3 regions of the Streptomyces sp. NBC_01217 genome follow, and region 1 is predicted to be linked to each of the others. Evidence: riboswitches for the same ligand, from Rfam matches in the RefSeq annotation. Region 1 holds a riboswitch; each other region holds the start of a gene.
What was found. A riboswitch is a leader RNA that binds a small molecule or an ion and turns the genes downstream of it on or off. The one in region 1 is predicted to bind cobalamin.
Positions count from the first base shown of each region.

Region 2: linked by a shared signal. The riboswitch ahead of OG507_RS08995 (cobalamin biosynthesis protein) and the one ahead of OG507_RS38080 (5-methyltetrahydropteroyltriglutamate--homocysteine S-methyltransferase) in region 1 are both predicted to bind cobalamin.
Region 3: linked by a shared signal. The riboswitch ahead of OG507_RS27105 (ribonucleoside-diphosphate reductase subunit alpha) and the one ahead of OG507_RS38080 (5-methyltetrahydropteroyltriglutamate--homocysteine S-methyltransferase) in region 1 are both predicted to bind cobalamin.

Region 1 covers NZ_CP108538.1:8,532,367-8,534,615, forward strand. The annotation lists gene OG507_RS38070 (dihydrolipoyl dehydrogenase family protein) at 1-65, shown strand, start outside; gene OG507_RS38075 (ABC transporter ATP-binding protein) at 19-258, opposite strand; partial or broken gene OG507_RS38080 (5-methyltetrahydropteroyltriglutamate--homocysteine S-methyltransferase) at 215-871, opposite strand; cobalamin riboswitch at 1,052-1,244, opposite strand; gene OG507_RS38085 (histidine phosphatase family protein) at 1,310-1,915, opposite strand; gene OG507_RS38090 (CbtB domain-containing protein) at 2,178-2,249, shown strand, end outside.
Region 2 covers NZ_CP108538.1:2,064,916-2,067,164, forward strand. The annotation lists gene OG507_RS08985 (inorganic phosphate transporter) at 1-268, shown strand, start outside; gene OG507_RS08990 (hypothetical protein) at 312-542, shown strand; cobalamin riboswitch at 718-846, shown strand; gene OG507_RS08995 (cobalamin biosynthesis protein) at 992-2,005, shown strand; gene OG507_RS09000 (cobyric acid synthase) at 2,002-2,249, shown strand, end outside.
Region 3 covers NZ_CP108538.1:6,036,714-6,038,962, forward strand. The annotation lists gene OG507_RS27105 (ribonucleoside-diphosphate reductase subunit alpha) at 1-814, opposite strand, end outside; adenosylcobalamin-variant (AdoCbl-variant) riboswitch at 966-1,067, opposite strand; gene mctP (monocarboxylate uptake permease MctP) at 1,246-2,249, opposite strand, start outside.

The DNA.
Region 1 (2,249 bases):
TCCCCGCGTATCCGACGATCAGCGAGATCTGGCTGCGTCTGCTGGAGACGTACCGGGACGCGTAGGCACCGGCCCGCCCGTCTCCGGCAGGTCCCCGGGCGGGGCGGCATCCGTACCGACCGTGACGACGGCCGCGAGCAGCGACTTCGTGTACGGGTGCCGCGGCGCGCCGAACACCTCCTCGGCCGTCCCCTCCTCCACCACCTCCGCGTCCGAGTGCCGGCTCGTCGAGCTGCACCCACCGGGCACCGGCCGCACGCAGATCGGCCAGCACCTCGGCGTACACCGGCAGCAGCCGGTCGAGCAGCGTCAACGGCTCGAAAACGGCGGCGACCCCCGGAGCCGGCTTGGCCAGCAGCAGATACGTCACCGGCCCGACGAGCACCGGCCGGGGGCTGAGCCCGAGGGCCAGAGCCTCCTCGAACTCCGTGACCTGCTTGGCGGAGTCGGCGGCGAACACGGTGTCGGGGCCGAGCGCCGGCACCAGATAGTGGTAGTTCGTGTCGAACCACTTGGTCATTTCGAGCGGCGCGACATCCTGCGTACCGCGCGCCATCGCGAAGTAGCCGTCCAGGCCGTGGGCGGTGACGGCTTCGCGATGCCTGGCCGGTACGGCACCGACCATCACGCTGGTGTCCAGCACATGGTCGTAGTACGAGAAGTCGCCGGTCGGGACCTCCTGGATGCCGTCGGCGGTGAGCCGGCGCCAGTTGGTGCGGCGGAGGTCTGCGGCGGTCTTCCGGAGGTCGGCCGCGGTGACACGGCCCTTCCAGTACCCCTCGACGGCCCTCTTCAGCTCCCGGTCGCCGCCTTGGCGGGGATAGCCGTACACGGTGGCCCGGGCTGCCGCGGCTGCGGACTTGCTGGTCACGGAACTCTCCTTCGCGAGCGTGTGTCCTGATACGACCCCGGGACGGATCGAAGGCGCGAAGGGATGACGGACCGGGCGCGGCCGCGACGCCGCACCGGCGCGCATGCCCTGCCCGATATGTACGCCGACCCGCCCACGAGGTCACCGGAATCACCTTGTGCGTCCGACGCGCACGGGCAGTGGCAGGTCTTCGGACTCGCGGGCACTTCTCGCGTACGGGACACGAGACACCTACTGGCCGTCGCTTCCCGGAACCCGTATCGGGTCCAGTGCTTGATGACGGCGGTCGTTCCCACTCACCGCTGCGGGGCAGTCCCGGATTCCCACCGGGTTCCCTCTTACGACGCGCCTGCCTGGCGGACAGGGCGAACCAGCTGCACCACCACCCTAGGCGCTGACCAGCGGTTCCGGCACCTCAGTTGGGCATGCCGTGAGCTACTACGGACGCCGTGGGTTGCCCTGGGCGGCGGACAGCGGCCGGCCACAGCGCAGGTTCCACCGCCCGGACCGGCCGCTGAGCCCTGTCAGCGTCAGCGGGGCGACGTCCAGGCGCCAGAACGCCTCCGCAGGCAGCGCCAGTGCCCGTACGATCACCGCCCGCACCACCGCGGGCTCGACGACCCCCAGCACACGGCCGCCCCCGTCGCCGTACGGGGCCCCCGCGGACTCCAGCCAGCGGCCCACCCGCGCACAGAACTCCAGCAGTGATTCGCCGCCGTGCGGAGCAGCCGAAGGATCGGTCAGCCAGGCCGATACCGCCTCCGGCTCGTTTCCGCTCACCGTCGCCAGCCGCTGCCCGCTCCACCGGCCCATGTCCCAGTCCCGGAGCCCGGGTTCGGGCTCGGCGCGCAAGCCCAGCGCATCGGCGGTCCCGGTGCAGCGCCCGGACGGCCCGCGCACATGGCGGTCGGCCGCGGGCACTTCCGGTGCGGCGGCCCGGGCCTGTCGCACGCCGGCGGCGTCGAGCGGCGCGTCACCGCCGAAGCGGGCCTCGCGCAAGGCGGCGTCGAGCGCCGGTGAGATCAACATCACCTGTACCGTCATGACCGGGTCAACTCCTTGAACTGTGGCCCCACACGTGCGCCCACCATGGCATCCGAGCACTTCGGCCCGGCCGAAGGGGCCATGGCCCTGCCTGCTTCCAGGCGGTATCGTCGCGACGAACATGACGAAGGTGTGACGGAAGTCCGGTGAGAACCCGGCACGGTCGCGCCACTGTGAACCCGTACCCCTACGGGAAGTCAGACCCGGCACCTTCGTCTCAGGCACCACGAACGGGACGCGTGTTCCCCCAGGAGGTTCTGCCATGGCACAGATTGCTGCCCCCGCCACCGCCGCACCGGCGATCACCCCCATCTCCCTGAAGGCCATCGCCCCT
Region 2 (2,249 bases), 6.5 Mb from region 1:
GCAGGGCACCTGGGGTGTCGTCGTCGTCGCGGCGCTGCTGATCGCGGGCTCCGGGTCGATCTGGATGGTGTCGCGCCGCAAGCCCGTCGGCCACGGCGATGTCGCGCCGGTGGACGCCGGGGCCGAGCCCGCGGGCGTCGTCACCACGGCCATCGCCGCCGTCAGCCCGCCGCCCACCGTGGCCCAGGCGACGGCCCAGGACCTCAAGACCACCATTCCGGCCCCGGCCGGAACCACCCAGGACCCGGCGCGACCCGCCACCGTCTAGGCCAGCCGCCTGCCGTCCGGGCCGGCCGTCTTAAGGAATCAGCATGAAAATCGACTGGGCAGCTCTCGGCTCCGTCTTCGGCGTCTCCCTCGCCGTCACCGTCGCGCTGGTGGGTCTCTTCACCCTGGGCATCGTCGGTCTCTCCAAGCAGCCCGAACCCGCGGCGCAGGGCGGCTCCGGCGGCTCGCTGCTGCTGGCCCGCGCCGGCGCGTACGTCTGCTTCGCGCTGTGCGCTGCGGCGGTCACGTACGGCATCTATCTGATCGTCGCCTGAGCCCTCCCCCGCGCACTCACCCCCAACGGGCCGGACACACCTCGTGTGTCCGGCCCGTTGGGCTGTGCCCGGCCCGATGTGGGGCTCAGCACACTGTCCAGCCGCAGGTCAACGGCAAGTTGACGGGCGTTCGCGGAGCGTGGTGGACTGCCGGAGCCGAATACGGCGACAGCAGAGGAAGCCGGTGCGAATCCGGCGCGGTCCCGCCACTGTCACCGGGGAGCAGTCCCCCACACCGGAAGTCACGGCTCGCGCGAGCGGGCTGGAAGGCCGGGGGAACTGCGGATCCGGGAGCCAGGAGACTCTCGTCGCCGGTCACGTCGAACCAGGGCGCGGACCCTGAGTGAGGACATATCGCCATGCCTGGCAGCCGTGCGTCCATTGCTGTGGCGCTCTCGACGAGAGCCGCCCGTACGAAGGTCCTTCGAGGCGTAACGAGCGGTTGAGCCGTGCGTGCCGACCGCATTTTCGCGTACGGCGCCACGGCCGGTCTGATCGGCGACCTGCTGCTCGGTGACCCCCGCAGGGGGCACCCGGTCGCCGCTTTCGGGCGGGCCGCTGCGGGCGTCGAGCGCCGCCTGTACCGCGACCACCGCGGGTGGGGCGCGCTGCACACACTCGTCTGCGCCGGAGGCGCCGCGGGTGGTGCCGCGCTGCTCGCCCGTGCCGTACGCCGTCACCCCGCCGCTTCCGTCGCACTGACCGCGGCCGCCACCTGGTCCGTCGTCGGCGGTACGTCGCTGGGGCGTGAGGCCCGTGCCATCGGCGAGGCCCTGGCCGCCTGCGACATCGAGCGCGCCCGCGAGCGGCTGCCGCATCTGTGCGGGCGCGACCCCCACTCCCTCGACGGGCCGCAGATCGCCCGTGCCGTGGTGGAGTCCGTGGCCGAGAACACCTCGGACGCGGTGGTCGGCGCCCTGGTGTGGGGCGCGCTGGCCGGTGTGCCCGGGCTCATCGGCTTCCGGGCCGCCAACACCCTCGACGCCATGGTCGGCCACAAGTCGCAGCGTCACCGGCGCTACGGCTGGGCCTCGGCCCGCCTCGACGACCTCGCGGGCTGGCCGGGGGCCCGGCTCACCGCCCTGCTCGCCGTGGCCGCCGGGGGGCAGCCGCGTGGAGCGGTACGGGCCTGGCGGGCCGACGCGGCGAAGCATCCGAGCCCCAACGCGGGCCCGGTGGAGGCCTCGTTCGCGGGTGCGCTCGGCGTACGGCTCGGCGGGACGCTGGCGTACGGCGGCCGGGTCGAGCACCGCCCCGTGCTGGGCGGGGAGACGGGCCGGGCGGTGGGGACCGAGGACATCGAACGCGCGGTACGGCTGTCGCGCCGGGTGAGTGCGCTGGCCCTCGGCGTGTGTGTGGCGGGACGGCTGGGTGCCGGCCTCGTCGCACGCCGGATCGCGGGACAGCGGGTCGCGGGACACCTGGTCACAGAACACCGAGTCGCAGGACGGAGACGGACATGAGCGGCGGGCTGCTGGTCGCCGGAACCACCTCGGACGCGGGCAAGAGCGTCGTCACGGCGGGTATCTGCCGCTGGCTCGTGCGCCGGGGCGTGAAGGTGGCGCCCTTCAAGGCGCAGAACATGTCGCTGAATTCGTTCGTCACCCGCGAGGGCGCCGAGATCGGGCGCGCCCAGGCCATGCAGGCCCAGGCCGCCCGGGTGGAGCCGACCGCGCTGATGAACCCGGTCCTGCTCAAGCCCGGCGG
Region 3 (2,249 bases), 2.5 Mb from region 1:
GGATCCGGGAGTAGGAGAGGCCGATGCCGCCCGCGTGCTTGGAGAGCCGCGCCACCTGGTGGTAGCGGTCGTAGATCGAGTCGAGCTCGTCCAGCGGCGAGTCCAGCAGATAGCAGGAGGACATCTGCGGGTGCCGGGTGCCGGAGTTGAAGAGCGTGGGGGAGGAGGGGAGGTAGTCGAGGCGGCTCATCAGCCCGTACAGCGCCGCGACCTCGTCCAGGGCGCGCTCGGAGTCGTCCTCGGCGAGTCCGGCCGCGACGCGCAGCATGAAGTGCTGGGGCGTCTCGATGACCTGACGGGTGTGCGGGTGACGCAGCAGATAGCGGCTGTGCAGGGTCCGCAGCCCGAAGTAGCCGAAGCGGTCGTCGGCGCCGTCGGCGAGCGAAGCTTCCACCAGCGCGTCGAGGGCGGCCGCGTGCAGTACGACGAACTCGGCCGTACGGTCCGCGATCAGGCCCTCGCGGTGCCCGACGGCGACCGAGGCGGAGAAGGAGACCGCGCCCTGACCGGCAGCCTCGTCCGCGACGGAACGGGTCAGCAGTCTGGCGGCGAGCCGGGAGTAGGCGGGGTCCTCGGAGATCAGCCCCGCGGCGGCCTCGGTGGCCAGCGCGCGCAACTCCGCCTCGTCCGAACGGGCGTTGCGGCCGCGCAGCGCGGCGGCGGCGACGCGACCGGGGTCGGTGTCGGGCAGATCGACGGTGAGGTCGGTCAGGGTCCGCAGCAGTGCGGTCCCCGGTCCGTCGTGTGCGGTTGCCTCGGACTCGGCCGCTTCGGACACGGCGACTGAAGCCGGATCGACTGGCGCGATGGTCACGTGGTGCTCTCCCTCGCTCGGCTCGGGGCCGGCGGGAGGCGGGGCAGCCGGGCAGAGGCGGGCCCGCGTCGGGGCAGCACTCCGTACGGCGTCCACCGGCCCATCCGCGAGGCCCGGACGTCTGGCATCCGGTTCGGTCGAGCCGGATGCGCTGTCGGCAGGTCCTCGGACTTCCTGAGGGTGTGCAAAAGCACACCGAATACACCGTTGCGGGACAGTTCCGGATTCGCACCGGATTTCCCTGCGGCGACAGCGAGCACGAGCATACATGTGGGGGCCGCTGGATGAAGACGCCCCCACATGTTGTGTCGTGTCCCGTCGGCCGGGCCCGAGGGACAAGCCGTGCCATCCCCTCTCGGAGCAGACGAACGGCCCGTCGCGCCCCGCTGAACGGGGCTCGACGGGCCGCTGCCGGACCGTGGGAAGGGCCGTCAGTGGCCGCCTCCCGGCGCCCCCGCCGTGGCCGGCGGGAGCTCCACCTGGACGCCCGGGTCGCCCGCGTCGGCCGTGTAGTCGGACGGGGAGGTCTCGTCGATCCCGACGGGTGCCTTCACGGCGTTCAGGACGAAGGTCAGCACCACCGTCACCACCACGTTCAGCACGAACGCGGTCAGACCGATGTAGCCGATCTCACCGATGCCCGGGATCGCCTTGGACGAGCCGCCGAAGTGCGCCTGGGTCGGGCTGGCGACCCCGTACGCGGCCAACGTCCCGTACACCATGCCGACCGCCCAGCCCGCGAGCAGCGCCCAGCGGTGGAACCAGCGGGTGAACAGGCCGCCCACCAACGCCGGGAACGTCTGCAGGATCCAGATCCCGCCGAGCAGCTGGAAGTTGATCGCGACCGTCTTGTCCATGGTGAGGACGAAGGCGAGCGCACCGACCTTAACCAGCAGCGACACCAGCTTGGAGACCTTGGTCTCCTGCTCCGGGGTCGCGTCCGGCTTCAGGAAGTCCTTGTAGATGTTGCGGGTGAAGAGGTTCGCCGCGGCGATCGACATGATCGCGGCGGGCACCAGCGCGCCGATGCCGATGGCGGCGAACGCGACGCCCGCGAACCAGTCCGGGAACATGTTCTCGAACAGCTGGGGGATGGCCAACTGCCCGTTGTCCACCTTGATCCCGGCGGCGATCGCCATGAAGCCGAGCAGCGCAAGCAGGCCCAGCATCAGCGAGTACAGCGGCAGGATCGTGGTGTTGCGCCGGATCACATTGCGGCTGCGGCTGGAGAGCGTGGCCGTGATCGAGTGCGGGTACATGAAGAGCGCCAGCGCCGAGCCCAGTGCCAGGGTGGCGTACGTCCACTGGCCCGCCGCCCCGGGCGCGAGGCCTGCCACCGGTTTGCCGGCTGCCTCGTTGACGGCGGAGAACTTCTCGCTCGCCCCGGCGAAGATGTCGTCGAAGCCGCCGAGTTTGATCGGGATGTAGATGATCG